One region of the Lactiplantibacillus brownii genome, then DNA from elsewhere that is predicted to be linked to it. Evidence: predicted binding sites of a transcription regulator. Region 1 holds the regulator's gene; the other holds the start of a gene.

Region 1 (16,330 bases):
ATTTCACATGATGTGATGTTTTTTGATAGGTCTAGCTAATTTAATCCTTGGCTTCCTGATCAGGGAACAGGTTTTTCAATTTAGCTAAACGCGGATCAACAGTTTTATGTTCTTCAGCTTGCTTGGCTAAGTCATCTTCAGAGATAACTTCCCACCCTTTTCCGGCGGGCATTTCTTCACCATTGAGCTCAGCTTCAGAAAGAATCTGCATGGGGATGTGAATTAAAATGTTATCCTCCACAGCGACATCAAAGTTCAAAATATCATCTTCAGGTAAAAAGATTACCGTATCCGCCTTATCAAACTGCGCTAAGTCAGTTCCCTTGGGCACATAATATTCTGTCATTTGAAAAGCCAGCGAAGTTGCCACTGGCGTCAGCGAACGGGTCGACGGTAACGTTAAGTCGGCGTCGACTTTCGCTGAGATTAGCACGCTACCCTTATCATAACTAACAAAGCCTTTTGCTTGAACGGCCTTGACGTCAATAATTTCAGGATAACGCGTCATCAGGGAGTGTTTTAAGTCCAGTGCTTCATCAAACTGAAGTGGCTCATCACGGTAGCTTTTCAGCTGTCCTAACGACCATTTCATTTAAAAACCTCCTAATGCAACGTGATAAATTATACCTGTGTAAAAATCCTTTGTCAATGTTTTTTCCTTGACAGGGCAAAATGCCCGTCACTGTTCACCACCATACCAAGAAAACCCGCTACGGTCAACCGATATTATCCCAGAAACTGAATTGGACGGCGATAAAGATCTTGCGACTGACCATTAATTAAACCATAGATTCGGCCAGCCCGATAGTCGAGTGCTAGACCATGTCGTCGTAAGTCCTTATTAATCTTCGTATAAAGGGGCAATTCAAGTTGCTTCTTGATTTGATGTAAATAGGCCTGCCCAGTAGGATTAAAGCCCAGTACCCGGACATAATTATGGGCCTGCGCCGTTTGAACTTCAGCACTCGTTAATTGTAACAGTGCAGCAGTCGCCACGCGTTGTAGCCGTGTATAGGTGTAGCGTTTAGACTTCACCCGTGCCATAAAGTCCGTAAAACTGGTAGCCGATTGTGCCATTTCTTTGAAACGATATTCAAGGCCCTCAGCCATTTGATCATACTGATGGGTCTGCTCAATCGCGCCCGTCAACAATTGGTAATGCAAATAAGGCCAAAAATCAGCCCAAGTTTGTAATCGTTGCGTCCGTAGTTGGTCAAGCGTCGCTGCCGGCACAACCGGCTTAATCTGCGACCAGGCTTGTTGTGTCGCTGCAGCTCGAATCGCGGTCCCACTGGCAAACTGACTCGTTGCGACAATCTGAGACTCACTATGGTCCGCTTTTTGACGTTGAATTGGAACTAATTGCAACCGACGACCAAACTGTTCATTGGCCAAATAGTAGCAGAAGCCCAGCATATCATTAGCTTTCGTTAGTGTCATCCCAGTGGTCGCTTGCAGGGCCGTGTTGAACTGGGTCGCGTATGTGGCATTGTAGTGCTTAAAAGCGGCCTGCGTTTTCGGTAGCGCCGTCAATAACTGTTCGAAGTCAAGGCCCGGATGTTCCGCCCCAAAAACGAGTGACTGACACCCTAATGCCGTTAGCAGCTCCACACCACCGCGGGCAAATAAATGTGCTGGTTGGGTGGCATAAAATACCGGCAATTCAATCACCAGATCAACTCCTGCTGCCAGCGCCAATTGTGTCCGCGTCCACTTATCTAAAATGGCCGGCTCACCTCGCTGTAACCAATTACCGCTCATCACGACCACGCTACAATCGGCCCCAGTCACGGCTTTGGCCTGTTGTAAATGATATAAATGACCATTATGCAATGGATTATATTCAGTTATAAGTCCGACAGCTTGCACCCTTAGTCACCTACTTTTGGCACCTAAAGAACCAACGCGTTGTTTTTTCAGTTGGTGTCTGCCGACCGAAGTCTGCGGTAACCGTCACCTGACTAAACCCAGCGGCAGCTAAGGCTTGTTGATAGTCACGTAAAACATACGTCCGTTCTTGGTGCAATTCACTCACTTCATCAAAGGCTTGCTTTTCACCATTCCAGATAAAAAAGCTTAAATCATGTTCCGCACTGTGTGGCGTGGTCTCACTCGCATAACTGGTCCACATAAACGCCCGTTCTTCATCACGATAGTTGTACATATACCCAGGATAGACGTCATCCGTTTGATATGGGGTGATCACATCGAATAAAAATTGTCCGTCTGACGTTAAATGCGCCGCAACTTGGGTAAACGCCGTCTGAACTTGTTGCAGATTCTTTAAATAACAGAAGGAATCAGCAAAACAAGTCACCGCGGCATACGTCCCAATTTCACTAAGATCAAGCATATTACCCGCAACTAATGGCAATGAAACGTTGGCGGTTTCAGCATGTTGCTGTGCCAAGGCCAGCATGTTGTCTGATAAGTCCAAACCGGTCACATGATAGCCAGCCTGCGCTAATAAAACGGCTAATCGACCGGTGCCACAAGCGAGTTCCAAGACCTCGCCTGTTTGATCTGGTAATTCACGACGCACAAAATCCAGCCATTGCTGGTACATGGCTGGATCGAAGAGTTCGTCGTAAAGTTCGGCAAACGTCTGGTAGATCATGCGTTTACCCATTGATCAACGTCGACTAGCGGCGCATCTGACCATAATTTTTCCAAGTTATAATGTTGACGCGCGTCCTTTTGGAAAACGTGAACGATCACGTCACCGGCGTCGATCAAGACCCATTCACCTGCAGTCCGACCTTCAACGCTCTTCACGTCAGAGCCTGCTTGGCGAATGAAATCTACGACACTATCCGCGATAGCTTGGACTTGGCGTCTGGAATCTGCAGATACAATGACGAAATAATCTGCCATCAAACTCACTTGTTCAACATCTAAAGCAACGATATCTTCAGCACGCTTATCATCCGCGGCTTTGACCGTTAATTGTAATAATTCTTTGCTATCCATGTCATTCTCCCTTTAAGTCCATTATTTAGTTATCGTGCCAATCCCACCGACCCACGCATTATAAGTTGCTAAGGTTTGGGGATAAACTGGTGCGCCCTGACTCACGAGGTAGCTCAGCGTATGTTGGATCTGGTAGCGAACTCCCGCTGCCAACGACTTTTTGGTCGCGGCTCGGGCATCGTCAACACCAGGAAAATCACGTTGAGGTTCGATAAAGTCAGCCATAAACACGATTTGTGCCAATTTAGGCATATATGGTGCGCCAACCGTATGCAAGCGCACCGCATTTAAAATATCTTCATTATAAATGTGCAACTCATCCTTGATCAATTCGGCACCAACCACTCCGTGCCAAACACCATTACCATAATTCAGCAAAGCGGGATCTAATCCACGTGTTTTGATTAGCTCAATAAACGTGGCATCTGAACGTTGCTTCGCATAATCATGCAACAGACCGGCGATTGCCGCTAATTCAGGATCAACACCATTAGCAACGGCCAGCTGTCGACTCGTCTGTTCAACGCGCAAACAATGTTGGTACCGACTGTCAGTCAGCTTTTCGGCAACTTTAGCCGCCAACTCAGCCTGCGTATAGGGCACGATATTTTCAGTAAATTCAATTGGTTGGCTTGGTTTCATATAAGTGATGCTCCTTAATATAATCAGCCACAGCATCTGGAACGAGATAACGGATCGTATGGCCTTGGTTCACTTTGTGACGGATCTTAGTTGAACTAATATCAATCAGTGGCGCATCGACCCAAATCACTGGGTAACGACTCGTCGTGGGGTATCCGGTCCGTTTAATCCCAACAAACGTGACTAGTTTAATTAAATCATCAATGTGGTTCCAAGTGTGCAAATAATCCACCATGTCGCCACCAATAATCAAATAGTACTGCGTTTCGGGATGCTGGGCCTTCAACACCTTCATCGTATCATAAGTATAACTTTTACCGCCACGTTTTAGTTCGGCCGTTTCTAGTTTGAATAACGGATTGTCCGCAATCGCGCGTTGGACCATGTTGGCACGATCTTTAGCTGGCAGCGTCTTTTTTTCATCGACATGCGGTGGCTGAGCATCCGGCATAAACCGAACTTCATCCAACCCCAGTTGATCACCAACTTGTTCGGCCATAATCAAATGACCCAAGTGTGGCGGATTGAACGTCCCACCAAGGATGCCAACCCGACGATGTGGCAAATCAGTTACGACTTCCGCCATAACTTTCGTTGCAGTTTGACTAACCGTCTTCACTAAAAATTCCTCCCTAGATCCTTGCGACTTCTAATGAGAGTTTTTGGTTCTCTGCATGCGCTGATGGCAAGTATAAGACTAAGACACGACCAATGGTTTGAACGACCGTGATCGCAGTCTTAGCTTCAATGGCTGCCTGGACTTCAGCTAATGTTACTTCTGAATTTTGCAAAATGTTCACTTTGATCAATTCGCGTTTATCCAAGGCTCCCACTAATTGTTCGAGCCATTCATCAGTCAAACCATTTTTACCAACCGCAAATAATGGGCGTAAATGATGGGCCTGACTCCGTAAATAACGTTTTTGTTTTCCTCGTAAGTTTTCCATTAAATTCTCCTAGTTCTTATTAATCATGGCTGGACGTGTTAACACATCCACGCCTTTTGGTGCCCAACCCGCAACGCGGGTATCAGCTGGTACCGTCACCCAACCCAAACCTTCAAAAACCACATCACTAATCTCAGTTGTTTTGAATTCGTGTCGAACTAACGGTGGAAAATCAGCGATAGCATCACCGGTTGGTGGTGTGATCAACTCACCGACGTGCTTCGTATAGAAGTTTTCGGCATTTTCAGTGCGCGTTCGATGTAAGGTTAAATTGTTATCTGCATAAACAATACCGGCTGGTTTAACCGTATCGACAATGTCCAAGCGTGCGACCCCACCAAGGAACAAGGTCTGACCGTTGCCCAGTTGATAAGCCTTGGGCCGAATTTCTTTTTGTGGTGAAACGAGTTTTAAATCGTCGCCACTCAAAACATGGGCCATCTGTTCTGGATGAATGATTCCGGGGGTGTCAACCATCTTATGGCCGTCTTCCAGTGGAATTTCAATCTTATCCAACGTGGTTCCTGGGAATCGAGATGTCGTGATCAGATCTTTTAAGCCAGTGTTATTGGCAATGATCCGGTTGATCAACGTCGACTTACCCACATTGGTCACGCCTACGACATAGACGTCGCGACCACGCCGATATTTTTCAATCAATGCTAATAGGTCGTCAATCGCATGGCCCTTTTTGGCACTGGTCAAGGCCACATCAACTGGCTTGATGCCTTGGGCACGAACTTGTTGATTCATCCATTCGCGTAGCTTCGTCCGCCGTAATTGACGTGGTAAAACATCTTCTTTGTTCCCGACTAACAAGACTGGATTATCGCCAACGAACCGTTGTAAGCCTGGAATAATACTGCCATTCAAATCAAAAATATCCACGACATAGACCACTAACGCATTGGCTTCACGAATCGTTGCCAACAAATGCCGGAAATCGTCATCACTAAGCGCAACTGGGACGATTTCGTTGTAATGGCGTAACCGAAAACAACGTTGGCAATAAAGGTCTTGCGCGTCGTTCGCCAACGATTTCTTTAGGGCTGACGCAGGCGTATATCCTGCTGCTTCAGGGTCCGTCGTTTGAATCGCGGCCCCACAACCAATACAATATAAAGTTTCTTGAGTTGTTTCACTCACTATTTAAGTTCCTCCTGAAAATGCTTTTCTGGATAACGATGGGCTAACTGAACTTTAATAAACCGTTCAAAGAACCGGTTGATACGCGTATTCCAAGCGTCAGTTTTCACCAATGGTTTGACCAAGACACTTTGAACCCCAGCCGTGTGGGCTGCCCACATATCGGTGATATATTGATCACCAACCATGATGACTTCATTTTTCCGTAACCCAAGATTGTGTCGCGCTTTTTGAATACCAAATGGTAATGGCTTCAAAGCACGTGAAACAAATGGTAGTCCTAAGGCAGTTAGTGCCTTGGCAATCCGTTTTTCTGAGTTATTTGAAACGACAACTAGTGGAATGCCGGCATCTTGTAACCCATGCATCCACTTTTTCAGTTCCGGGGTACCATCTGGATTATCCCAGGCAATCAGTGTATTGTCGAGATCGGCAAACACGGCCTTTATGCCCTTTTCACGGAGTTGTGTGGCGGTAATGTTATAGATTGCTGGTATCATCCAAGTTGGTTTGAATTGGTTTATCATCGTTTTCCCCTTCGCTTCTACTGTCATTGGTACTGACATTTTGTCAGACCTCACTTGCCTATTTTATCATACACTCGCACCCTTTTAATAGCGGTGCTTGAGCATCAGTGGTGACAAGTGCTCCCGATAAATTCAGTTATCTTTTAATAATAGATGCTTTTAAAAGAATGTGCAACTTTTATTAATCAAACCGTTATATTAATCCCTGATTTTTGTCAGCGGTCACTAGGTAATCACTCTTCTAATTAAGGCTATCCCATCATTTTGAGGCCTCTACCTTTTGATCGATTGATGACTAGTTCACAATCATTTACTGAAAGCGTATATTGAAGCTGTAAAAATAAATCTCATTATAATTAAGGAGGAATTTTACAATGACGGAAAAAACACCTGTTGAAAAAGAAACGGTCATGGCTAAGGTTGTGACTGATGATTTCTTCAGCAAAGGTCATTGGTGGACTAAAATTTGGCAAACCTTAATGGCCATCGTCTTTTGGATCTGTGTGGCGATTCCGGTCTACTGGACCATTTCGTCCACGCTGCTGATCAACAATGAGCATTTCTTACATGCTTGGCGATATGAAGAAGGTCGCACCCTATTCTACTTTTTTGACCGATTCTTTATCATTGCTTTCATTATCTTAGCGATAATTGTCATTATTTCAACGATTCACAATAATCACCGCGTCAAGCAACATGTTGAGAAAACCATCCAATATGATGAGTCACAACTATTAGCTCGCAAACAACACTTGGAGACATTTTACACTGCCCGTTTTGGCAATAAAGACTTTCGAGAAAACGTCCGTAGTTATCACGTTAAACCTGAGCAAAATCTGGAAGTTAACGAAATTCACAAGCTATACAAGGAGGCCGAAAAATAAGTCATGGAAATCTTACAAACTTTAAAGCCTTTTGAAAGTATTTGGAATTTCGTCCTGCTCCTATTAGTCTCCTATCCAATCTTAGGCGCTTTTGCGTGGTTTATGGGTGTCATCTGCTACCAAACTGTTTACCGCCATCGCCACACCGAGTTCACCTATTTAGCGCCCAAGAATCAGCCTTTCATCACGATCATGATTCCTGCTCATAACGAAGAAGTCATGATTGCCCATACGATCGACTATTTAATGACGAGCTTGAACTATGACAACTTTGAAATTTTAGTCACAGACGATGGTTCCACGGATGAGACGCCACAAATTTTGGCTGAGTTACAAAAGAAATATCATAACTTACGGGTCATCACGATTGAAAAGAACCAAGGTAAAGCCCATGCCTTTAATGTTGGGGTTAGTTTTGCTAAGGGTGACTTCATTTTGAGTAATGACGCGGATTCAATTCCTGAACCTGATGCGTTATGGAAATACATGAATTACTTTGTTGGTGAAGAGCACAAAAACATTGCTGCCGTCACGGCCAACATGGATGTGCAGAACCGTAGTAAATTGATTGCAAAGTCACAAACGGTTGAGTTTTCTAGTATCGTTGGGGTCATCAAGCGTAGCCAAGTCAGTGCCCTAGGAAATATGTACGCTTATAGTGGTGCTAATACGATGTATCGCCGAGATGCCTTGATTGATGTTGGGTTATTCCGTCAAGATCGTGCCACCGAAGATATTAGCATCGCTTGGGATCACCAACTCAATGGTTGGACGACCGTCTTTTCACCCGACATTCTATTTTACATGAACGTCCCAGAATCCTTAAAAGCACTCTACCATCAACGAAAACGTTGGGCTAAAGGTGGCACCGAAGTTTTACTCACTAACTTTGGCCGTGTGATGCGTCACCCATTGCGTTACTTAAAACAAATGGCCTTCATCACTGATCAAACCTTGAGTATTATCTGGTCCTTATTCTTCTTTGTTTCAACGCTACTCTTTGTGCTTTCGTTCATTACTTTCATTTTTACCGGCAACTACGAAAGACTCTACCACATGTTCTGTATGGCCTTTATCTTCGTCACCTTCGAAATGTTTGCTGGCTTGCTTCAACTACTTTCAGCACTGATCGTCGATGACCGCGGACGTAAGCTTAAATATTTGATCTTCATGCCACTTTACATGTTGGTCTATTGGCAAGTCAACGCCCTAGCATTGGTCATGACATTAATCCCTGCCATTAAAACAATTATGGGTTACGGCAGTGGCACTTGGGTCAGTCCAGTCCGCAAGCACACCGATTCACCAAGTTAATTTTAAAACGCGCAGTCTTAATCGACTAGCGCGTTTTTTGTTGTCAAAAAAAAGACGTCACCAAAAGATGACGTCCATTTCCTATCAAGATAAGTTTAAATTCTAATTAAGCTGCAAGAGCTTTCTTAGCTTCTTCAACCAATGCCTTGAAAGCATCAGCATCGTTAACAGCTAAGTCAGCCAACATCTTACGGTTCATATCGATGTTAGCAAGCTTCAAACCATGCATTAATTGACTGTAGCTGATGTCGCTCATCCGGGCTGCCGCGTTGATCCGGGCAATCCAAAGACGACGGAAGTCACTCTTACGCTTCTTACGATCGCGGAATGCGTATTCGTATGACTTCATTACTTGGTCCTTAGCTACCTTAAATTGGATATGCTTAGCACCACGATAACCTTTAGCTAATTTTAAAACGCGCTTACGACGTTTGCGTGTTACAGTTCCACCTTTTACTCGAGCCATCTTATTTCCTCCTAGATTTAACTAAAACGTGTTAATTATTTTTGTAATAACTTGTGATATGTTTTGACCATTGGCTTTTCAATTACAGCCGTACCACGTAATTGGCGACGTTGTTTCTTAGTCTTACCATGGAAACGATGACTGGTGAAAGCGTTGGCGCTCTTAATCTTACCTTTAGCGGTTACTTTGAAACGCTTAGCAGCAGCGCGGTTTGTCTTTTGTTTTGGCATAATCAATAATCCTCCTAGAAATTACTTCTCAGTTTTTGGTGCTAGCACTAGGAACATGCTTCGGCCATCCATCTTAGGATAAGCTTCAACTGATGCATCTTCTTTAGTTGCTTCAATCATCCGGTTTAAAACTTGGCGACCAATATCCTTATGGGTAATGGCACGACCTTTAAATCGAATGGAGACCCGAACTTTGTCACCCTTAGACAAGAACTTCTGAGCATGGTTCAGCTTAGTGTCAAAGTCATTGGTATCGATCGTTGGGCTTAAGCGAACTTCCTTAATGCTAACCACTTTTTGTTTCTTACGGGCTTCCCGTTGTTTCTTTTGTTGCTCGAAACGATACTTCCCATAATCCATAATTCTGGCTACGGGTGGTTTCGCTTTCGGTGCAACTAAAACAAGATCTAAGCTCGCATCTTCTGCAATCTGCATTGCTTCTTGTCGTGACTTGACACCTAATTGTTCACCATCACTGGCAATCAAACGTACTTCACGAGCACGGATGCCGTCATTAACCATCGAATCTTTAGCTATGGTAATTCACCTCCGTAAAATTTCGAGAAATCCACAAAAAGAGCGGGCGCATAACACGCCCGCTCACTCCCTTTAATGGGAATAAATTCATTCGTTCATCTGCCCGATAACGTTTTTGTTACCAAGGCGAGAAGCGGGTGCTTCTGCTTTTTTTCTCAACTCCAATACTATATCAGAATTGAAAACTGGTGTCAACTAATTATTTGCTGGCGCCACGGCTATAGTTCTTAACTTCTTGCGTAATAGCGCCAATAAACATATCAACGCCTTCGGATTCAGTTCGTTCCTCACCATATTTACGGACAGAAACGGAACCATTAGCCACTTCTTGATCACCGACAACGAGCAAATATGGAATCTTCTTCGTTTGTGATTCACGAATCTTATAGCCCATCTTTTCGTTACGATCATCGATGCTGACCCGGATGTTTTCAGCAGCTAAACGCCGACGAACGGTTTCAGCATAGGCCCCATGAGCACCCTTGTTAACTGGAATAATCGTTACTTGTTTTGGTGCTAACCAAGTTGGGAAAGCGCCCTTGTAGATTTCAGTCAAGTAAGCCACGAAACGTTCCATCGTTGAAACTAAGCCACGGTGAATCATGACTGGGCGATGTTCTTCACCATCAGAACCAACGTACTTCAGGTCAAAGCGTTCTGGCAATAAGAAGTCCAATTGGATCGTTGACAAGGTTTCTTCACCACCAAGCGCGGTCTTCGTTTGAACATCCAATTTAGGACCGTAGAAAGCGGCTTCCCCTTCAGCTTCGAAGTAATCCAAGCCCATGTCATCCATAGCGGACTTCAACATCTTTTGGCTTTGTTCCCACATAGCATCGTCATCGAAATACTTAGCTTTGTTAGCTGGGTCACGATAACTCAAGCGGAACCGGTAATCAGAAATATCAAAGTCTTTGTAAACTTCAACCATCAAGGACAAGATGTTCTTGAATTCTGCTTCAATTTGGTCCAAGGCCACAAAAGTGTGCCCATCATTCAAGGTCATTTCACGAACCCGTGATAAACCAGTCAATGCACCAGATTTTTCATAACGATGCATCATGCCAAGTTCAGCAATCCGCAATGGTAATTCACGATATGAGCGAATGTGATGGTTGTAAATCTGGATATGTGATGGGCAGTTCATTGGACGTAATTCCAATTGTTCGCCATCGCCCATGTCCATTGGTGGGAACATGTCTTCACGATAGTGATCCCAGTGACCAGATTGTTTGTAAACATCCAAGTTAGCTAAAACTGGGGTATAAACGTGTTGATAACCGTTGGCAACTTCCTTGTCCACGATATAACGTTCGATTTGACGACGAATCGTCGCACCATTTGGCATCCAGTATGGTAAACCATTACCGACTTTAGGATCAACGAAGAATAAATCAAGTTCATTCCCAATGACCCGGTGATCACGTTCACGAGCTTCTTGGCGCTTCTTCAAATCTTCATCTAAGTCTTTTTGCTTTAAGAAAGCCGTCCCGTAAATCCGTTGTAACATTGGATTGCTAGACTTGCCTTGCCAATAAGCACCGGCAACTGACAAAAGTTTGAAAATCTTAACTTTACCAGTTGAGGCTAATTGCGCGCCATCTGATAAATCAACAAAATCGCCTTGCTTATAAACAACCACTTGGCCATCATTTGCAGCAGCCCGGTCATTAACTAAGTCTTTTTGGTAAGGATCATCGCCAACTAAAGCTAAAGCAGCGTCTTTTGACAAGACTTCGCGCACGATTGGCAAATCTTTCTTGACGATGGCTTGCATCTTCAAGCTGATGGCTTCAAGGTCATCTTCACTGATTTGCTTGCCTTCAGCATCCGGATTGTCGGTATCGAAGAAGAAGCCATTGGCATTACCTTCACCACTCCCAAATTGAACCTTAGGGAAAAGTTGTTTAACCGCATTGGCCAAAACTTGGGCAGCTGTCTGACGTAAGACTGCCATCCCTTCATCACTGTCAGCAGCGATGATTTCGATGTTACCATCAGTCGTTAAGGGTTGACGATAATCAACGACTTGATCGTTGAACTTCCCAGCCACTGACCGTTTAGCCAATGAGGGACTAATTGATTTTGCAATTGCTTCCGTGGTAACGCCAGCATCAAATTGCTTTTCAGCGCCATCAGGGAACTTTACATTAATACTTGCCATAAATTGACACACTCCTTCAAAATTTACCCACTCACCAAAACACTGCGCCGGGACGACAAAAAAGTCCCTAATGCCAGACTAAACTAGCATTAGGGACGTGATTGACGTGGTTCCACCCGATTTTTCAGTGCAACAAGGCACACTGACTCATTAGCGCTAATAACGGACGCGTTCCGGCTCAACTGAGCATGTTCACAAAAGTGGTATCTTCATTTATCCGGTCTCAAGCTTCCAGAACTAGGCTTGGGTCTCTGTAATCCATGATAACGAAGCATGTCTTTTGCATCTGTTTTTATTAAACCACTTTCACATTAAATGTCAACATTAATCGGTCGGATTCAAGCGCCGATTACGACCAATCATTTCAATTTCAGTAGACAAATACCGGACGCGTTGCATGATTCGCTGAGCTTTGATCGGTTCCTCATCGCCCTTTTGAGAGATGGTTAGATAACCGTCCTGCAATTCTTGCATCGAAAAATTAGAAGAAAAACAAGTTGGCAACTCTTCTTGCATCCGAAATTCCAAAATAACACCGAGTACATCATCGCGAATCCAAGTGGACGACGCATCTGCCCCGATATCATCGATCATTAGAATCGGCGCACGTTTAATGGCATCCACTTTATCACCAGAAGTATTGTTACTGATAGAACGTTTCATTTCAACCGCAAAGCTTGGAAAATGGATCAAGGTCGTTTGAAAACCTTTGGCCGCTAACGCATTAGCCATAGCCCCTAACAAGAACGTCTTACCGACGCCAAAAGAGCCATACAAATATAAGCCTCGATGAAACCGTTTTGGTGCTTGCGTGTAGGCATCGATAAAATCTAATGCCGACATCAACGCACCCGCGCGATCACCGTCTTGATCATAAGCTTTCAGATCTGCATGCTCAATATTCTTAGGCATACTAATCGAACGAACCCGCTGCTTCAACTCCCGAGCGACCTGCGCTTCTTGATGCTGAAGCGTTGGCTGATAGGCAATATCAATTAAATGATTACTCATCACGAGTTCGGGTTGATAGCCAGGCACCTGTGTTGGCTCATGGCGCGCAATCTTGCGCTTTTCCTGACAAAATTCATACAGTTTAGTCGCGCTACGTTCCATCGCATCACTAGAGAGTTCCTTTTGATGAGCCGCTAAAAACTGACGAACATCCGAATCTTGAAATACCTCAGTCATGAGTTCTTGATACTGATGATTTAAATTACGTTTATTCATCAAAATCTTTAAAGTTTCCGAAATATTCTCCATGCTTTAGTCCCCCTTCTCAGAATCTGAATCTAGTTTAGCCAACCGTGCGGCTAATTGTTTTCGTTGGGCTGCCGTGATTTGATTACTAGTTGACTTGACGGTCCCATCAGCGGACTTTTGAGCCCACTTTGGCACAATTTCCTTACGTGGCGTTCGGCCATTACGCGCTCGGGTTGCCCGTTGACGCGGCTGTTTCGGTTGCTGACGCTCACGCAAATAAGCCAGCGCCGCTTCTGGTGTCATAATATCATGTTGCTGCCAATCATTTGCGACCGTCTCTAATAAATTCTTATTTAAGGCGGCTAACTCACGATTTTGTAACAAATAATAGACCACCATATTAATAACAGCATTTGGTAAGACACCACGATTGACCAAATCGTGAATCAAACGATTTTCACCGCTTGTGACGAAACCATGCTTTTCTTGTTTTAGTTCATTAAGAAAATCATATGGTGAAGTTTGTTTGGCATACGCCACCAGCTGCTGCTCAGCCGTCGATAATTTTACGGCTGGCGTGGTGTCGGCAGCCGCCGTGGCCGCTGAACGAGCCTCCAATTGAGTGGTTGTCGAATTCGTTGGACGCTCATATCGACGCGCGATCAACAACTTTAATTGGCTTTCATCGAACTGACCAGTGGTTAAACTGGCCACCTCACTGATTAATTTGGCCATTTCAACTTCACTAATCCCATAGACACGGCTTTCTGTCATGATCAACTGTCGAGACTGAGCGACTTGTTCTAAGTCAACATAGTTCTGTTTGAGAATTTGACCAAGTACTTGCCAGTCAAAGACTTCATCGGTCAGATCAGGCATCGCTGGTGTCATTTCAGTTGCGGTCGCTTGTTTGGCCCGCACAGTTTGAATCTCGGTCGGAACATGCGTGACCTTCTGACTATCAATATGAAAGACATCCAGCAAGTTCGCCGAAACATCCGTGGCACCTTGTATGTCGACCACCGTTGGCGTAAACTGATCGGCCAATTGCTGATAGCGTAACTCACCGACCGTATCCAGTAGCAGCACACTCAACAAGTCGTCTCCAAAAAATTGCGTTGCTGGCAAGGGTCGCTGTAAAACGTACAAATAAACTTCGCCTAGATCATCTTGGCGATAGTAGCTCCGTAGCAATCCGGTCGCTTCAAGCTTTTGCCGTGCCGCCACTACGGTTGGCAGATCAACATTCAAAATTCCAAGCAATTCCGCATGGCTACGTCGATGAGTTAAATCAGTCGACGGCGTCTGCAAACTGCGTAGGGCCGCTGCCAAACTATAGGCCAGCGGTCCAATTAGTGGTAAATAGAGCTCCGCTAACACGGCCTGCTCAGTGGCACTTAACGCCGGCGCCGCGGGGACAACTAACCCCGTTTTAGGTGTCAAGCTTGGCTCATTTTTAGGCATGTTGCTCACCATTCTTCATTAATTATCTTTTTTCGTTTTAGACACACGATGGGCCGTTTTAGTCGGTTGTTTGGCCAACTTGACTTTATCACGTTCCATCATATCTTGGAGTTCATTTAAGAAGACGTGCATATCCTTAAATTGCCGATAAACACTGGCAAAACGGATGTAGGAAATTTCATCGATATCTGCAAGTTGTTCCATGACATATTCCCCAATCACCTGACTGGAGATCTCATTTTCACCCAAAGAACGAACTTTATTCTCGACGTCATCCACGACACCCGTCATCGTTTCCATGCTGACTGGTCGTTTTTCAGCCGAACGGATAATTCCCCGTAAAATCTTTTCACGGTTAAATTCTTCACGGGCGCCATTCTTTTTGATCACTAACAATGGTGTCGCTTCGACTCGTTCAAAAGTTGTGAATCGAAAACCGCAGTTCTCGCATTCACGCCGGCGACGAATAACGCGACCATCATCAGTGGGTCGACTATCAACTACTCGCGAGCCATTATGATGACAATGTGGACATTGCATAGACTTCTCACCTCATTTTTACTTAATCGTATCAATTTTACTTTATAATCGTTTTCAGCCATTTTAACACGGCGGTTCTTGTTTTATCAACGTTTTCTCCATTATCAATGACCACATCCGCCCGTTGAACCTTTTCAGCCAGTGGCATTTGACTCGCTATCCGTGCACGTGCCGCTTCAGCTGACAGTTGATTACGCGCCATCAACCGGGACAAAACTACGGGCGCCGGTGCGGCTACCACGACAACTTGATCACAAATATGCTGCCAACCGCCTTCAAATAATAGTGGCACATCTAAGATCACCGCAGCCGGCTGTGACTTTCCAGCCGCCACAATAGCGGTTAACATCGCCCGTTGAATCGGGCCGCGAGTGATCTCCGTCAACAATGCCAACTTACTGGCATCATTAAAAACTTGCTGCCCTAGCCAACGCCGATTTAACTGACCATCTGCAAGCAGCGTTTGCGAGCCAAAAGCTGCCGCAATTTTTTGTGTTGTCGGCTGACCTGCTCCTTCGACTTGCCAGGCAATTTTATCGGCATCGACAATGGGCAAGCCGGCTTCGGCCAACATCGCAGAAACCGTTGATTTGCCCGTGGCGATGCCGCCAGTCAGTCCAATAATTTGCGTCATTGGCTCACCTACAATTGCTGTTCATGCGGACAAAAATGGGTCCCACGTTGTGCAACTTTGATTTTTACAATCAATGTCCCGCAACGTTCACACGGTTCGCCTTCACGACCATAAACATGGAGATGATTTTGAAATTGCCCTGCCTCGCCAAAGGCTGTTGAAAAGGAATGTACCGTTGTCCCATGGCCTTTGATTGCCAGTGCCATTTCATCAATGATTGCTTGCCGTAACGAAACAATTTCGTCATCAGTTAATGAATTAGCCGGTCGCATTGGATGAATCTTACTCATCCAAAGGGTTTCATCCGCGTAAATATTCCCAATGCCAGCGATCTTACTCTGATCTAGCAATAGTGGTTTGATCATCTTTTTTGAGCGCTTAAAGATCTCAGTCAGATACGCCACAGTCAGGTCACTTGCCACGGGTTCTGGACCAATAGTTTTCAAACCAGCAACCGTCAACTCTTCACCGGTGGGAACGAGGGTCATGCGACCAAATTTGCGCGTGTCATTGTACAACAAGTCACGACCATCCGTGAGATGAAACACCACGTGCGTATGAGTCGTTTGGCCTTCATTTTGCGGCATAACACTGTAATTGCCTTCCATCCGTAAATGTGACACCATCGTGAGTCCTTGGCTAAATCGGAACAGTAAATATTTTCC
Region 2 (16,330 bases), 400 kb from region 1:
ATTAACAAAGCAAGGTATTCGATATGCGGAAACCTTGGTTCGGAAGCATCGTATCTGGGAAGACTTTTTAGTTGATAAATTAAATTATGATCTACCAGATGTGCATTCGGAAGCTGAAGTTTTGGAACATGTTACCAGTGAACGGTTGGTCGATTCCTTGGAATCTTTCCTTGGACATCCAACCCATTGTCCACATGGCGGCGCAATTCCAGATAAGAATGGGCACTACACGGAAGACAGTCATACGGCACTTGCCGATACCGAAGATGGGACAGTTGTTTCCATTGAACGGTTTATTGACAATCATGATTTGTTAGTTTACTTGCATGACATCGCCTTGAAGATTGGGCAAGCCGTGAAAGTCATCAAGCATGATCCGTTTGAAGGCCCCGTGACGATCGAAGTCCAAGCCACGGGCCAACAGATTCCAGTGAGTTACAAAGCTGCGCACAATATTTTTGTAAAGTAGCTGGAATCTTCGCATCATCCTGAACAAAGCGGAGCATTAATCGCCTAGATATTCTGAATTTTTAATGGCTTAATAAAAGAATTTAGGAAATACGCTTGATTCGCTATCCTTTTCGAAAACAATATGCTACAATTACTCTTGTAGCTTGGTTAGGTAATTTTGGTCAGATCGTTTCAATAAACTATCCCCATTTGCACCGAATCATGATTTACATTAATTTATATGTGCAAAAAAGCACTAGGAGGATTTTTTATTATGGAACATGGAACAGTTAAATGGTTTAACGCCGACAAAGGTTTTGGTTTTATCACTCGCGAAAACGGTAGCGATGTATTCGTACATTTCTCAGCTATCCAAGAAGACGGCTTCAAGACTCTTGAAGAAGGCCAAGCTGTATCATTCGACGTTGAAGAAAGCGATCGTGGCCCACAAGCAGTTAACGTTACTAAAGACTAATTAACGGCTTAAACGGCTTCTCTCTAACTTGTTAGAGAGACTTCAAAAACCGGTTATGAAGGGAAACCCTCATGACCGGTTTTTTTCTGGACTTTTTTTCATTTAATGGTGGTCGTGGCAACAAAATTGGCTTAAAGTTAGGCTATCAAGAAATTGTGAGGTGTGGGCAGCATGACGACAGATGAATTAATTATCGCGACTTGTCTGAAAGCGGGCAAGATTATGGTTGAAAATGGCTCTGAAATTTCACGGGTCGATGATACGATGACGCGAATTGCACAGAATGCTGGCGTCGTTCAGGCCAATACTTATGTGACAATCACCGGTGTCATGATGTCGATTCAGGGTCGTAATGCGACTCAGATTGCTTCGGTGACCAAGCGGACGATAGATTTGGAAAAAGTCGCGCAAGTTAATCAGCTGTCACGTGAATTTGCCGCCCAACAAATTGACCTGCCAACTTTACATACGCGTCTGGGTCAGTTAGATCAAGCGTCACGGTCGTTTCCACTCTGGTTGCAACTCGTTGGTGCAGCACTGGTTAGTGGTCCGTTAATGATTATGTTTCGCCAAGAAACGATCAATACTTGGCCAACCGTCGTCATTGGAACGTTAGGCTATTTGGTCTTTTATTTGTTGAATCGTTATTTAAAAATTAAATTTTTGAGTGAATTAGTGGCTGCGCTATTTATTGGCTTCGCAGCTGAATGGGCGTACCAGGTCGGTTGGGGCACTAATATCAATGACATTATTATTGGGGCATTGATGCCATTAGTTCCAGGAGTGCCGTTGACGAACGCGGTCCGTGACATTTTGGCCGGCAACTTTGTGAGTGGGCCGGCACGCGCGGTCGAGGCGTTGATTAGTGCGGCTGCGTTGGGGTTTGGCATTGCGGTCGTGATTACACTGTTTTGAGGGGGCGTACGGATGGGTATCGTTGGACAACTTATTTTAGCGTATTTAGCCGTTTTAGGCTTTGGCTTGATTATCAATATTCCCCGACATGCGCTAAATCTGGCCGGTTGGATTGGCACGTTGACTTGGGGCTTTTATTTAATTGTTCAGGCTTTTGATGGTGGCATCGTACTCGGCAGTTTCATTGGTTCCGTGGGGATTGGCGTTTTGAGTAGTTTAGCGGCGCGCTATAAGAAAATGCCCTCAATTATTTTTAATATTCCGAGTCTCGTTTCATTTGTACCAGGAAGTCAGGCTTACCAGATGGTTCGAAATTTTGCCTTAGGAAAATATGATCAAGCGGTTGGCTTCATGCTGCAAGTGGTTGTGATCACCGGGGCAATTGCACTAGGCTTTCTAGTTGCAGAATTATTAAATCAGTTGATCGCATTTTGCCGTCTACGCTGGCAACAAGTGCGTTCATAATTAAGCGGTGGTCTTCACGAAAATAGTGATGACCATTTTTTTGTACTGATGACTTGCCTTCTAGCTACTCGAAGCTAGTATGATAATGGTACATTAAAAAAATGGGGGATTAACAGATGTCACGAAAATTTATGACCGTATTAATTAGTTTAGGTTTGGCGCTGACGGTTGGTTTGGCCGGTTGTGCACAACACGTTAAAGCAAACAAGTATGTTCAGAGCACCACACCAACGTTGTTTTTTCACGGCGGTGGTAGTAGTTACCATGCAGAAGAGCATATGGCGGATGCGGCTAAGCAAGCTGGCGTCACTAACACGATTATTCGTGCAATGGTCAGTAAAACGGGTCACGTTAAGTTGGTGGGTAAGCTTAAAACTGGCGCTATCAATCCGATTGTGGAAGTGAACTATGCTAATAATCGAGAATTGAATTATCGCAAGCATGGTCAATGGGCGACCAATGTGGTTGTGGCGCTGCAAAAGCAGTATCACTTCAAATCAATTAATATGGTCGGCCACTCATTGGGGAATATTTCGTTGATTTATTATTCGTTAGCCAATGCCGGGAATCATAAGTTACCGAAGTTGCGTAAGCAGGTAGATATTGCTGGTCACTTTGCTGGTCTAGATTTTAAAGGGATGCCAGCTAGTGTCACTCAGCCAGCCGGGTTGAAATTGAATGCCGCTGGCAAACCGAATCAGATGAATGCGACTTATCGCGAAATGACTAAATTGCGTCAAGTACTGCCAAAGAATCAAGTTAAGGTATTGAATATCTATGGCAATATCGGCGGGCATACGGATGGTACGGTACCAAACGTTGCCAGCTTATCCTTGAAATATTTAGTCACACCACGGGCTAAATCTTATCAGGAAAAAGAATTTACAGGAAAACTTGCCCGGCATTCGAAATTACATGAAAATCCACAAGTAGATCGTACTTTGATTAAATTTTTGTGGGGGAAATAGATCGTAAAAAGACACCAGCCATTGGATTTGCTGGTGCCTTTTTATAACCTTATTGTCGAATTCGAGTGAGCACTAGCGGTTGATGAGGGTCACGCGTCAGTTCCCAAACTTCGGTAAAGCGTTCAATATAAGTTTTATCATAGCTATTTTGATTATAAGCGGCGGACTGGTCACTGTAGACAAAGTAATCGCGGGCTTGAGCGGTGACGACCACATTTAGATGCGTTGGCGCCGACGTGATTTCTTGTGCTAAATCAATAATAACTAGTCCCTCTAATTGATCAGTTTTATGTTGTTGCCGATAGTTGTTTAGAATTCGCCGTTGTTTGGCAAAATAGCGGGGAGCCATTAATTTGCTGAGGGTGTCGAGGTCATTTTTGGTCCAGGCAGCCTCAACTTGATAGAAAAAGGGTTCAAATTCAGCACGCAACTCGTCAGGTAATGGCACGGTATTTTGAGGCTCAAGTCGTTGGGATTGACGGCGTTGCCAAACGCGGCGTAGTCCCGGCGCAAAGAACAATAAGCCAAAGCCACCAAAAATAATGACATCAAAAATGTTTGTCCGATGATAGTAACCGCCGCCATAATAACCACCACCATGATAGTAGCCACCGTTGTCATAATCGTTATGATTAGAAGTTGTGGTCCCACCACTGGGACTCCCGCCAGTGCTGCCGCCACCCCCAGTACTACCGCCGGCGCGAGCCATGGCAGTCAGTGGATTTAATAATAGTGCCAGTGTCAAGACAAGTATCAGTAGGAATTTTTTCAAGGTTGGCATCCTTCCGTTAGAAAATTAGTAAGTTAAGCTTACCATATCCGTTGGTCGTTAAAGTGAGACTGACAAAAAAGCCATCAAACTATCATAAAAAACAGTTTGATGGTTTTGGGTTATCGAAATGAGTTGCCGTTAGTTTGATAATGGGGTGGATTCAGCGGCATTAAAGACCCAGTGTGCGTTAGCAGATTTTTGGTAAGCCATTTCAGTGACTTTGCCCGTTTTTATCGCGGTAAAGATAAATTTAATTTCATCGTTATTGCGAGTCGCATAACGAACACTCAAGCCATTGCTTGGATCATCTTTGATTTTTTCAACGGCGGCACCCAAAGCGGGACCGTTAATATAGTCACTGGCCAGTTCAAATTTTGGTTTTGACATGTCATTTCAGCTCCAAATTAAAGAATGTCTCATTATAACACGCGGCTTTACCGGGTTAATACCGTGTTGCGTTCATAAATAGATCTGTCCGTCTCTGGAAGCCAGCTCGTTTGCTGTGGACTACCTGCGTCTGTGCGGCGTTTCCGAGCCAAAAGTAACATCTTAAAAGTCGGTCAAACACTAACCTGGGAAAACTCGCTCACTCAGCTTAATGTTTCAATACGGCAAACGTATTGGTTCACACCGATGTTAAATAGTGGTTGTAATCAAAGCATGGAAAATTAGAACATGCTAATAACCAATTAATATTAGAATTGCTGATTAGTGTAGGGCGGGCTGGATGATGCTCAGTGGTGAAATTTCTCAGAGTGTGAGGTCCAACGGGTGCTTCTGAGCATTGCCTAGCCATCACAATGACTCGGTGTTTTTTCCGAGTGGTTGCGATGGCGTAGCAAGCGGAGGGAGCTGTTGGACCGAACACGTTTCGAGCTGGTGAACTTCCAGCTTAGAGAAAGCCCGGCGTGTAAGACCGCACTTTGGCTCACAAACGTGGCCACCACGTTCCAGCATCAGTCCAGACCAACCGAAACGGCAATTAAAGTAGAACTTACAAAACAACCACACCGTTTTCATGAATGGGTGTTAGAACGCAAAAAAAAAGTCTGAGAAATTTTCCCCAGACTGTTTTGTGTTTAACTATATTATTTACCGTACAATGAGCCAGTTGTGGCTGATTTCAGATCTAATGATTTCCGTAAAACATTGGTGACCCGTTGCTTTTCAGTTTGTGGTACCACTTCAAAGGATTGACCACTGATCATCTTACCGGAACCTTGAGCATGATCCGAAACGATATTCTTGGTTGAAGCACGATAGTTCGAAACGATGCTGGTTAAGTTACTGAACGTTAAATCGGTTCGAGTTTCTTTGGCTAAGGACTTCAAGAAGTCTTGTTTCATCAAGTTAGTGGCATTGGTGCTTTCACTAATGATGGCAGTGATTAATTGCCGTTGGCGTTGTTGCCGACCGTAGTCACCTAAAGGATCATCATAACGCATCCGTGAATAGGCCAATGCTTTGGCACCGTTCATATGCGTCTTAGCACCCTTGGTAAAGGTGTAGCCTTCATAAGTAAAGGTCCGGATTGGTGTAATATCCACGCCGCCGACTTCATTGACAACTTTCTTCATACCACCCATGTTGATCAAGGCGTAATAGTCAATTGGCACGTTTAACCATTTTTCAACCGTTTTAATGGTTGTCCCAGCACTACCGTAAGCGTAAGCAGCGTTTAGTTTTGATGGAAAATCCTGCTCAAAGCCAGAGACAGCGACTTCGGAGTCCCGTGGGATACTCATTAAAGTGGTTGTTTTGGTTTTGGGATTGATGGTTGCCAAGATAATTGTATCGGTCCGGCCTTTGTAGTCACGGCCCAATGCCCCGGTATCGGTTCCGAGTAACAAAATCGATACTGGCTTTTTACCACTTAAAATGGCGTCGGTGTTACGTGACTTTTTGATGCCACTGCTCTGGTACACAATCTTAGCCGCGTTCCGTGCATTGAAATAAGTTCGTGCCGCAAAGGCCCCAATCCCAACCAGTAAGACTGCTAGGATAATTAAAAGCGCGTTACGAACTGGATGCTTTTTCTTGGGACCTTTACCCCCAGAATTATCTTGATGCATCTGTGAACGACTTGGCATTTCTTCCATGAATTTTTCCTCCAATAGTTATGTAAAAACTATACATAGTTTAGCATCTTTTGGGGTTATCGGAAACAAATTTCAAACAACCCCTAAGAATCTTAAGAACCCGAATCCCGAATTCCATCATAACCGTTTTTGGACGGGAAAGGGTTGGATTTAAATTTTCTTGGTGATTTTTTAAGGTTCCGTAAACAAGATTGCGTCTATTTTAGTCATTCAGAGCCTTATGGTATAATTTTATTAATCGATAATATTAATGGGGGTTCTAATTTTGATGATCGATAAGTCGCGTAGTCGGCCGGTCAAGTTTGTCATTGCAGTCATTTTATTTGCGTATTTAAGCTATTTTATTCAGACTGGCGCAGTGGGGATTGATTTATTTGACGCTGGTTTGGCCTCGCTTGCCACGATTAAGGTGAATGGCTTCTTTACACTAGTTTTTAAAACGATCAGCTGGTTGGCATCACCCGGCCGTGATGTGTTTTGGATGGTCCTGTTGGCATTTTTGCTATATGGGTTTAAGTATAAAATTCAAGCGTTGTGGGCAGTCGTATTGATGGCGGGTGGCATGGTCTTAGAGACGTTTTTCAAGCACTTGATTGCCCGTGCTCGGCCGATTGGTCACTTGGCTACGGACGATGGTTATAGTTTTCCAAGTGGACACACCTTAGGAACATTTTTGCTAGTTGCTACGATTATTATAATTATTGTTCCGGAAATAGATAATTATCGCATCGCACAAACAGTTAAATGGATCAGTATTGTTTGGTTGTTACTGGTGATGGTTGCGCGGGTTTACATGCAAGCTCATTATCCAACTGACACAATTGGTGCGGTTTTACTAGGTTGGCTCTGGCTTGAAATCATGGAGTGGGTGTATGTAATCTACGCCCCACACTTACTGAAGTGGCGACTATGTTACCGATCCTATTTGTAAGCTGACTGAACCAAGTCAAAAACGATCTCCGAATTGGAGGTCGTTTTTTTGTTTTGACTTATTTTAAGTTAATTAGCGTGTGCTTGCAGCCAGGCTAACGCTAAATTGAACCAATGTGCCGCGTGAGGCTGATTGGCATCTGGTTTCCAAGCCGTTTGCGAATTGGCTAATGCTAAACCGTGTGGGCCGTGTTCAAAAACGTGTAATTCGTAAGGACGCTTGGCTTTGGCGAGTGCGGTTGCGTAGGCCAAAGCATTGGTGGCGGGAACTAACGGATCATCCGCGGTCACCCAAATAAAGGTTGGCCGATTATGCTGATTGACCAGTTGATCTGCTGCCATTTCAGTCGAATTAGCCGTCCATTTGGACAGGGTCGCGGCGTCTTTTGGATATCCCAGACTTGGGTTGATGACGGGGTAACTCAAAATCACGGTTGCAACGGCTAAATTTTCAGCGGTCGTTTTAAGCAACGCTGGAAGTTGATTTTGCCAATAATCGTTGTAGAGTGCGACGATGTGGCCGCCAACGCTAAAGCCAACCGGCGTGAGTTGCGTGGTGTCAATATGCCAAGCATCGGCATGTTGCCGTAATAATAAGACCGCGCGTGCGAGGTCTAAAACGGGCGCTAAACCCAGCGGTTGCTGGTCACCCAACAAAGTGTATTCCAAATAAAAGGCCTGATAACCGTGACCGGCAAAGGCAAGCGCGAGTGTTTCGGCCTGACCAACCGGAATGTGTGTATAGCCACCACCAGGGACAATAATAATGGCGGGTAACTTAGTTTGATGGGCATTTGGATCTGGTGTGTGTAGTAGTCCTGTCAATTGCGCGGGACTGTTGGTTAATTTTTGCTGAATCACTTGCATGCAATCACCTCTATTGATATGGTTAACATAACTATTATAACGCAAGCGAGGTGGCACGGTGATGCTGAAGGCAACGTCAAATTTACAAAATGAACAGCTTAAATTGCGCCCATTTGTTGCGGCAGATGCTGCTGCCTATTTTGAAATGGTGCGCGATCCGAAAGTGGCTGTTAATGCTGGTTTTACGCCCGCTAACAGTTTGGTTGAGGCTGAATATTTACTAAGCCGCCAGTCAAAGCTATCAGAAGTGTACGCAATCGTATTAATGTCCACGGCCGAAGTCATTGGCAGCATTGGGTTGTATGAGCGAATGAACTCGCAAGGTGAACCTGCGCCACAACAGATGGACCTAGGCTATATGTTGACACAAATGGCTTGGGGGCATGGCTACATGACAAGTGCGGTGCATTTGATTGTCAATTATGCGTTCCAAGATTTAAACTTACGACGATTAACCGCAAGCTGTTTAGCGCCGAATACGGCTTCGCGACTGATTTTAGAACATGCGGGCTTTCGACAATACGATCAAGTCACGCATCCGGCTTATGCTCAGTTTGGTGCGGGCCAAACTGAATTGTTTTTTGAGTGTTTACCCGCAAATGGAGATGACACAAATGCAACTCGCTAAATCATTCGAACAAGCTGCGTGCGTCGTCGTGTTATTAGCGACGCAGCGACCCGATATTCCGCTCACATCGGATGTGATTCATGAACGGATTGGTGGTTCGGCTTCTTATATTCGCAAAATTATTCGAAAATTGGTCGTGGCGGATTTAGTGGCTTCAACTAGTGGTAACAATGGTGGGGTTCAATTGGCGCGCTCGCCGGAAGCCATCTCGATTAAGGATGTGGTGCTCGCCATCGAGGGACCATTGCATACTTTTCCAGATCGTGGTTATTTTGACCAAGTCTTTAAAGATGTGGAACCCGTGGCGGATGAAGGGACTAAAGTCGTTAACGCGATCTTTTCGCAGGCCGACCAACAGTGGCTTGCTTTTTTGAGTCACCAAAAAATTGCCGCGCTGATTAAGGATTTATTAGCGGTCAGTCAGATTCCAGTCTTGAATTGGAACAACCAATCTGAAGACAAAATGGGGCAATTAAATCAAATTTTAACGCGGATGCGCGCCGCCAAGTGAGTTAATCTACAAACAGCCTGAAAATGTATGCGGTTTCGATTATTTAATTGCTGAAAACTGCAGTCTGACGTGCTTAGCTTAAAAAAATGGCTCAGAAACTTTTTTTCACAAGTGAACAATCGCTGTTATTACAAGGCTATCTATGGTATTCTAACAATAATTTTCACAATAGGAGCGAGCAAAAAAATGGCAGATAAAAAGTATTATGGTGCTGACGCAATCGTTGACAGTTTGGTCAATCATGACGTCAAGTATGTATTCGGGATTCCTGGGGCAAAGATTGATCGGGTTTTCGAACGTTTAGAACATCCGGTAAATGCTAAGAGTCCCAAGTTGATCGTGACGCGGCACGAACAAAATGCGGCATTCATTGCAGCTGGGATTGGCCGCATTACCGGTAAACCAGGGGTTGTCATGACGACTTCTGGTCCCGGTGCCAGTAATTTAGCCACTGGACTAGTGACTGCGACGGCTGAAGGGGACCCAGTTTTGGCCATTTCTGGTCAAGTTCAGCGGGCCGATTTATTGCGACTGACTCATCAAAGCATGGATAACGCTGCATTATTTGAACCCATCACGAAGTATAGTGCTGAAGTTCAAGAGCCAGAAAATGTTTCTGAAGTGATTGCGAATGCTTATCAATCTGCAGTTGCAGCCAAGCAAGGCGCTAGTTTCGTCAGCATTCCACAAGATGTGACGGATTCAATCGTGCGCACGCCAGTCATTAATCCGTTGCAGGCGCCTAAACTTGGGCCAGCTAGCCCAGTTGAAGCCACTTTATTAGCAAAAAAAATCAAAGCAGCCAAATTACCAGTATTGTTAGTGGGGATGCGGGCTTCTTCACCAGAAGTGACCCAAGCAATTCGGAATTTAGTGACAGCGGCAAACTTGCCCGTTGTTGAAACGTTCCAAGCTGCCGGCGTTATTTCACGCGATTTGGAAGCTGAACACTTCTTTGGTCGGGTTGGGTTATTCCGAAACCAACCTGGTGACATGTTATTGAAGAAGTCAGATTTAGTGATTGCCGTTGGCTATGATCCAATCGAATACGAACCACGTAACTGGAACGCCGAAGGTAAGTCTCGGATTGTGGTTATTGACGCCATGCGGGCAGAAATTGATCACAACTTCCAACCAGAAACTGAATTAGTGGGTGATATTGCCCAGACGTTAGACTTCTTATTGCCTTATATGAAGGGCTACGATATTAGTGATGACGCCAAAACTTATTTGAGTGAATTACAAGAAAAGCTGAAGACACGTGACTTTGTACCCAACATTGATGCGGATTCAACATTGAGTCATCCGCTATCCGTGATTGCCGCGTTACAACAACGTGTGACGGATGATATGACGGTGACGGTTGATGTCGGAAGCTTCTACATTTGGATGGCGCGGCATTTCCGTAGCTATGAACCGCGGCACTTGTTATTCAGTAATGGGATGCAAACACTTGGGGTTGCCTTACCATGGGCAATTGCCGCAGCGTTAGTCCGGCCTAAGACACAGATCGTTTCGGTCTCAGGTGATGGTGGGTTCCTATTTTCTAGTCAGGAACTCGAAACGGCCGTTCGTTTGAATTTGAATATCGTGCATCTGATTTGGGATGACGGTAATTATGACATGGTCAAGTTCCAAGAAGAAATGAAATATGGTGAAGATGCTGCGGTCAGCTTTGGCCCAGTTGATTTCGTCAAATATGCTGAAAGCTTTGGCGCTAAGGGGTTACGGGTGAATAAGCCTAGTGAACTAGAAGCCGTGCTAGATAAAGCTTTCAAGACGACTGGTCCGGTCGTAGTCGATATTCCAATTGATTACTCCGACAACCAAGCATTAGGTAAAACGATGTTGCCAGATCAATTCTATTAAACCGTCGTGTGAATCGCGGTTGTCAAATTGAAATGACTTTTGTATAATGATTGAGTATATCGAAAGAAGAGGACGCGATTAACAAGAGTAGCTGATTCGAGTCGGGTAGCCGATGATGATGATCAGTGAAAGGGGCAATCGCCGAAATGAACCTGACTGTTACCGTCAAGTTTGTTGGGCTTTGGTTGAATAAATCAAGGACTGTCGCAACTGGGAAACAGTTGCGGGGCGCTATCGACGATGAAATCAGCATTTAACATGACCATCTGATTAAGTCTTTTTGCGCACTTTGCAGAAAGACTTTTTATTTTGGTCAAAACGGATGCCAGAATCGGTGGAAACACTTTTAGATATAAATTTAGGACGGCGGTTAGTGTTCGATTGATGGACAATGGTGTCGATCAATTGTTGCCAACTTTGACGTCAAACTATTTTTGGAGGTTTCTGCATGGCAGAAGAACAACAGCATGAAGTGAAGCGCTCGTTACAGACGCGGCATCTCTCCATGATTGCATTAGGCGGTAGTATTGGGACTGGACTGTTTGTGGCGTCTGGTTCCGCAATCTCAACAGCTGGACCAGGTGGGGCCTTATTGGCCTATGTTGGGATTGGGATCATGGTCTATTTCTTAATGACCAGTTTAGGTGAAATGGCGACTTATCTACCGGTTTCTGGGTCATTTTCGACTTATTCGACCCGATTTGTTGATCCGGCCTTAGGGTTTGCGATGGGCTGGAACTATTGGTTTAACTGGGCGATTACGTTAGCGGTCGATATTAGTACGGCGGCAATCGTGATGCAGTTTTGGTTACCACATGTTCCTGGGTGGATCTTTAGCTTGATTGCATTGATTTTGATCTTCACAATTAATGCCCTTTCCGTACGGTCATTTGGTGAGACCGAATATTGGTTATCTTTAATCAAAGTGATTACGGTATTGATTTTCTTAGTCGTTGGGGTCTTAACGATTTTTGGTATCATGGGCAGTAATGCGACTGATCTCAGCAACTTCACGTATAAAAAAGCGCCATTCGTCGGCGGTATTCCAACAATTTTAAGTGTCTTCGTCGTGGCTGGGTTTTCATTTCAAGGAACCGAATTGATTGGGATTACGGCTGGTGAATCTGCGACACCGGAAAAGAGTATTCCAGCGGCCATTAAACAAGTTTTCTGGCGTATCTTACTTTTTTATATTCTAGCGATCTTTGTGATTGCGGCAATTATTCCTTATACTTCGAAAGATTTGTTAGGGTCATCTGCGAGCGATATCGCCATCAGTCCGTTTACTTTGGTCTTCAAAAAGGCCGGTTTAGCAGCGGCGGCGAGTGTGATGAATGCGGTCATTTTGACTTCCGTTTTGTCGGCAGCCAACTCTGGAATGTATGCTTCCACACGGATGCTCTATTCATTGTCTAAGCAAGGTTATGCGCCTAAAACGTTCGGTCGCGTCAATGGTCGAGGAATTCCGATTATGGCGTTATTTGGGACGACTTTCATTGGGTTACTGACCTTCTTGTCGAGTCTATTTGGTGATCGGATCTACATTTTCTTAGTGTCTGCTAGTGGGTTGACCGGGTTTATTGCCTGGTTGGGGATTGCTATCTCACATCTTCGTTTCCGGCAAGCCTTTGTTAAACAGGGCCATGATCTGAGCGAGTTGCGTTATCATGCCAAATTATTTCCATTTGGCCCATTGTTTGCATTCTTCCTCTGTATGATCGTCATTATTGGTCAAGACTTGCATTCGTTTGCGACCATGGATTGGCAAGCTATTGGGGTCACCTATATGAGTATCCCGCTGTTTATTGTGCTATTTTGCTACTATAAGATTCGTTACCATACGAAGCTGATTCCACTAGATAAAGTGGATCTTAGCAAACATCATTTGGACGATTAGTATTGCTTGACGGTATTTTGTAGCCGTCTCCGTGGACCAGCTCGTTCACTGTGAGGCAGACTTGCAGCCAAAGAGCGGTCGGCAAGGCGTTTTCAAGCCGAAAATCATGTCTTAAAAGTCGGCCCAGACACTGACCTGGGTAAAATCACCCAGCTAAGTGTCTCGACACGACGAACGAGCTGGTCCGCTCCGATGTTAAATAGTGATTGTAATCAAAGTATTGGTAATCTTAATATCTCCAAAATTCAATTGATATTGAGGCTACTGATTAGTGCAGGGCGGGCTGGATGATGCTCAGTGGTGAAATTTCTCTTGGCTGGTGGTTTTCCAGCTTAGAGAAAGCCCGGCTTGTGAGACCGCCCTTTGGCTCACAAACGTGGCCACCACGTTCCAGCATCGATCCAGACCAACCGGAGCGGCAAGCAAAGTAGATAGTTGTAAATAGGATAGCGATGATGTGCAGGCTTCAATAAAGTATAAAACAAAACGACCGTTGATTTGGCTGATGCCAAAATCGACGGTCGTTTTGTTGTCTTCGTTTAGCTGTTGTTAGTAAAAAAAGCTACCGATAAATTAAGATGTTGCCAAAAAATGTTCTCAGCGAATACAAATTCACAAAATCATGCTAGGCTGTGGAACAAGAAAGGCAGCGAGTAAATTTGAAAAAAACAATCGTAACTAGCATGGTATTGATTGCACTGACGAGCTTATTAGGTGGTTGTTCGACCAATTTAAGCTCAAGCAGTACGCTGTCTCACTCTTCCAAGACAGCCAAAACGCAAACCAAACGCCAAAAACTAATTAGTGCCTTGCCCAAGGGCGTGCGCTCGACAGACAGTGATTTGATTGTCGTTAATAAATGGCATCAGCATAATGAATTAAACTTTAGTAAAGCAACGGTGAAGGACATTCCGGTTCGTGAAACAATCGTAAAGCCGTTGACGGCATTTTTAAAAGGGGCGCAAGCGGCTGGCTACCCAGCGACCCTAGTTTCCGGTTATCGTTCCGTCGATTATCAAGAAACGGTTTGGAATCAGTCGATCAAGACTTATGAGGCTAAAGGTAAATCTGCCAAGCAGGCCTTGAAATTGACCAAAGAATTTGTGGCCGTTCCACGGGGGAGCGAACACCAAACTGGGCTGGCCGTCGACGTCATGAATACTAAATGGTATGATGCCAACGATAGTCAGTTGTTGTCAAAATCAGATCAAACTGCTGGGCAACAATGGCTCATTAAACATGCACCAGAATATGGCTTCGTTTTACGTTTCACGAAGACAGGTAAGGCCTCAACCGGTATTGGTTATGAATCCTGGCATTTCCGGTATGTGGGCAAAAAGAGTGCGGCCTTTATGACGAAGCACAACTTAACGTTGGAACAATATGTGTCTTTGCTAAAGGCGCGTGAAAAAGTGGCCAAGTAATCTTGCAACCAGATATTGCATTTTGACGAGGGTGTGCGTACAATATGTAGTGTTGCTTTAATAAACAGACGAAATATTGTACATGAATAAAGGAGAGAACCCCATGCTTGTAATGTCAGGAACAATCGGTGCCGGCAAGACCAGTTTGACGCAATTAGTTGCCGATCACTTCGGCTCAAAAGCGTTTTACGAATCCGTCGATGACAATCCTATTTTGCCATTATTTTATAAGGACCCTAAAAAATATGCGTTTTTACTACAAATTTATTTTTTAAATAAACGACTAGGTAGTATCAAATCTGCTTTTGCCAACGACTTAGATGTTTTGGATCGTTCAATTTTTGAAGATTCACTACTCTTCCATTTGAATGGTGACTTAGGTCGAGCAACTAGCACAGAAGTTGATATCTATGATTCCTTATTAAAAAATATGATGCAAGAGTTGCCAGAAGCACCGCACCAAAAGAGTCCTGATTTATTGATCCATATTAATATTTCGTTTGATACGATGTTAAAACGGATTCAAAAGCGGGGACGTTCCTACGAACAAATTGATCAAGATCCCGCCTTATATCAATACTATGAGACCTTGAATGATCGGTATACGCAGTGGTATGCCAACTATGATCATAGTCCTAAGATGCAAATTGATGGGGACCAACTCGATTTTGTTGCGGACGCTGATGCCCGACAACAAGTCATTAAATTAATTGATGATAAGGTTGCTAGTTTGGCTTAGTTGCCTTATAGTTATACCAGAATATTAAACACGACGCGTTTTAAGTAGACAGTCAGAGAGCCGGTGGTTGGTGTGAACCGGATGTCGAAACTCCGACGCGACAAAGTGGGCAGGTAATACTGCACGGCAGAGCCGTTATCCGTTTAAGGGTGGGATTCTTAGCAATCCTGAACTTGGGTGGTACCGCGAATCGCAGTCTCTTCGTCCCAATCTGGGAGAGAGACTGTTTTTTTATCGAAAATTTAAGGAGGATTTTAAGATGTTAGATGTCAAACAAATTCGTCAAAAACCAGATTTCTTTAAAGAACAACTCGGCCACCGGGGTGTTCCCGCAGAACAGATCGATGCGTTGATCAAAGCCGATGCTGATCGTCGCGATTTAATTGCCAAGAGTGAACAATTGAAGTCCACCCGGAACCAAGTTTCTGGTGAAATTTCACAATTAAAGCGTAACAAGCAAGATGCTAGTGCCCAAATTGCCGAAATGCAAAAGGTCAGTGCTGAGATTAAAAGCTTGGATGATCAGCGTCGGACTGCCGATGGTCAAGTACAAGATATGGCTGCGCATTTGCCAAATGTGCCACATCCAGATGTGCCAATCAGCTTAAATGAAGACGACTCAGTGGAGTTACGTCGAATCGGGACGCCTCGTCAATTTGACTTCGAACCCAAAGCCCACTGGGAACTCGGTGAAGCCTTGCATATCTTAGATTTCGAACGTGGGGCTAAAGTTTCAGGTAGCCGCTTCCTCTATTATATGGGCGATGGCGCTAAACTTGAACGAGCCGTCTACAACTTCTTCTTGGACCAACACGAAGCGGAAGGGTATACCGAAGTCTTGCCACCTTATTTGGTCACGGATGAATCAATGTACGGTACCGGCCAATTTCCTAAGTTTAAGAATGATGCTTTCCGAATCACGACGCAAGATTTGAGCTTGATTCCAACGGCGGAAGTGCCGTTAGTGAACTATTACCGTGATGAAGTGATTCCTGCCGAAAAGTTACCGGTCTACTTTACAGCGTTAACACCAGCTTTCCGCGAAGAAGCGGGGAGTGCTGGTCGAGATACTAAAGGGTTAATTCGTTTACATCAATTTAACAAGGTCGAAATGGTTAAGTTCACCAAGCCAGAAGACTCATGGGATGAGCTTGAAAAGTTGACGCATAATGCGGAATCGTTATTGAAGAAGCTAGGCTTACCATATCACGTTATTACGTTGACTACTGGCGATATGAGCTTTACCGCGGCGATGACGCATGACTTGGAAGTTTGGTTCCCAGAACAAAATAAGTACCGCGAAATCTCAAGTTGCTCAAAC

Evidence for each region. Region 1 encodes NrdR, which represses ribonucleotide reductase genes. Its sites were predicted from a motif close to ACACNATATATNGTGT; they were not measured.
Region 2: RA086_RS04095 (deoxynucleoside kinase) is a predicted target of NrdR. The motif match lies at 14,308-14,323, and genes of this name have one in related genera.

What each region holds. Positions count from the first base shown of each region.
Region 1 covers NZ_JAVCWF010000001.1:1,332,830-1,349,159, reverse strand. Annotated here, with positions in the region: gene RA086_RS06145 (YceD family protein) at 41-592, opposite strand; gene RA086_RS06140 (nucleotidyltransferase) at 727-1,869, opposite strand; gene RA086_RS06135 (class I SAM-dependent DNA methyltransferase) at 1,880-2,617, opposite strand; gene rsfS (ribosome silencing factor) at 2,614-2,970, opposite strand; gene yqeK (bis(5'-nucleosyl)-tetraphosphatase (symmetrical) YqeK) at 2,992-3,612, opposite strand; gene RA086_RS06120 (nicotinate-nucleotide adenylyltransferase) at 3,590-4,198, opposite strand; gene yhbY (ribosome assembly RNA-binding protein YhbY) at 4,245-4,559, opposite strand; gene yqeH (ribosome biogenesis GTPase YqeH) at 4,569-5,705, opposite strand; gene RA086_RS06105 (YqeG family HAD IIIA-type phosphatase) at 5,705-6,232, opposite strand; gene RA086_RS06100 (hypothetical protein) at 6,607-7,116, shown strand; gene RA086_RS06095 (glycosyltransferase family 2 protein) at 7,120-8,430, shown strand; gene rplT (50S ribosomal protein L20) at 8,537-8,896, opposite strand; gene rpmI (50S ribosomal protein L35) at 8,932-9,126, opposite strand; gene infC (translation initiation factor IF-3) at 9,148-9,648, opposite strand; ribosomal protein L20 leader region at 9,692-9,818, opposite strand; gene thrS (threonine--tRNA ligase) at 9,863-11,827, opposite strand; gene dnaI (primosomal protein DnaI) at 12,152-13,087, opposite strand; gene RA086_RS06065 (replication initiation and membrane attachment family protein) at 13,091-14,491, opposite strand; gene nrdR (transcriptional regulator NrdR) at 14,510-15,031, opposite strand; gene coaE (dephospho-CoA kinase) at 15,069-15,665, opposite strand; gene mutM (bifunctional DNA-formamidopyrimidine glycosylase/DNA-(apurinic or apyrimidinic site) lyase) at 15,674-16,330, opposite strand, start outside.
Region 2 covers NZ_JAVCWF010000001.1:937,290-953,619, forward strand. Annotated here, with positions in the region: gene RA086_RS04020 (metal-dependent transcriptional regulator) at 1-469, shown strand, start outside; gene RA086_RS04025 (cold-shock protein) at 725-925, shown strand; gene RA086_RS04030 (threonine/serine exporter family protein) at 1,097-1,840, shown strand; gene RA086_RS04035 (threonine/serine exporter family protein) at 1,853-2,305, shown strand; gene RA086_RS04040 (alpha/beta hydrolase) at 2,422-3,273, shown strand; gene RA086_RS04045 (TIM44-like domain-containing protein) at 3,323-4,045, opposite strand; gene RA086_RS04050 (hypothetical protein) at 4,184-4,432, opposite strand; gene RA086_RS04055 (LCP family protein) at 5,134-6,144, opposite strand; gene RA086_RS04060 (phosphatase PAP2 family protein) at 6,413-7,075, shown strand; gene RA086_RS04065 (alpha/beta hydrolase) at 7,144-7,941, opposite strand; gene RA086_RS04070 (GNAT family N-acetyltransferase) at 8,003-8,569, shown strand; gene RA086_RS04075 (Rrf2 family transcriptional regulator) at 8,556-9,080, shown strand; gene alsS (acetolactate synthase AlsS) at 9,267-10,949, shown strand; lysine riboswitch at 11,008-11,191, shown strand; gene RA086_RS04085 (amino acid permease) at 11,398-12,846, shown strand; gene RA086_RS04090 (M15 family metallopeptidase) at 13,506-14,270, shown strand; gene RA086_RS04095 (deoxynucleoside kinase) at 14,374-15,009, shown strand; gene serS (serine--tRNA ligase) at 15,269-16,330, shown strand, end outside.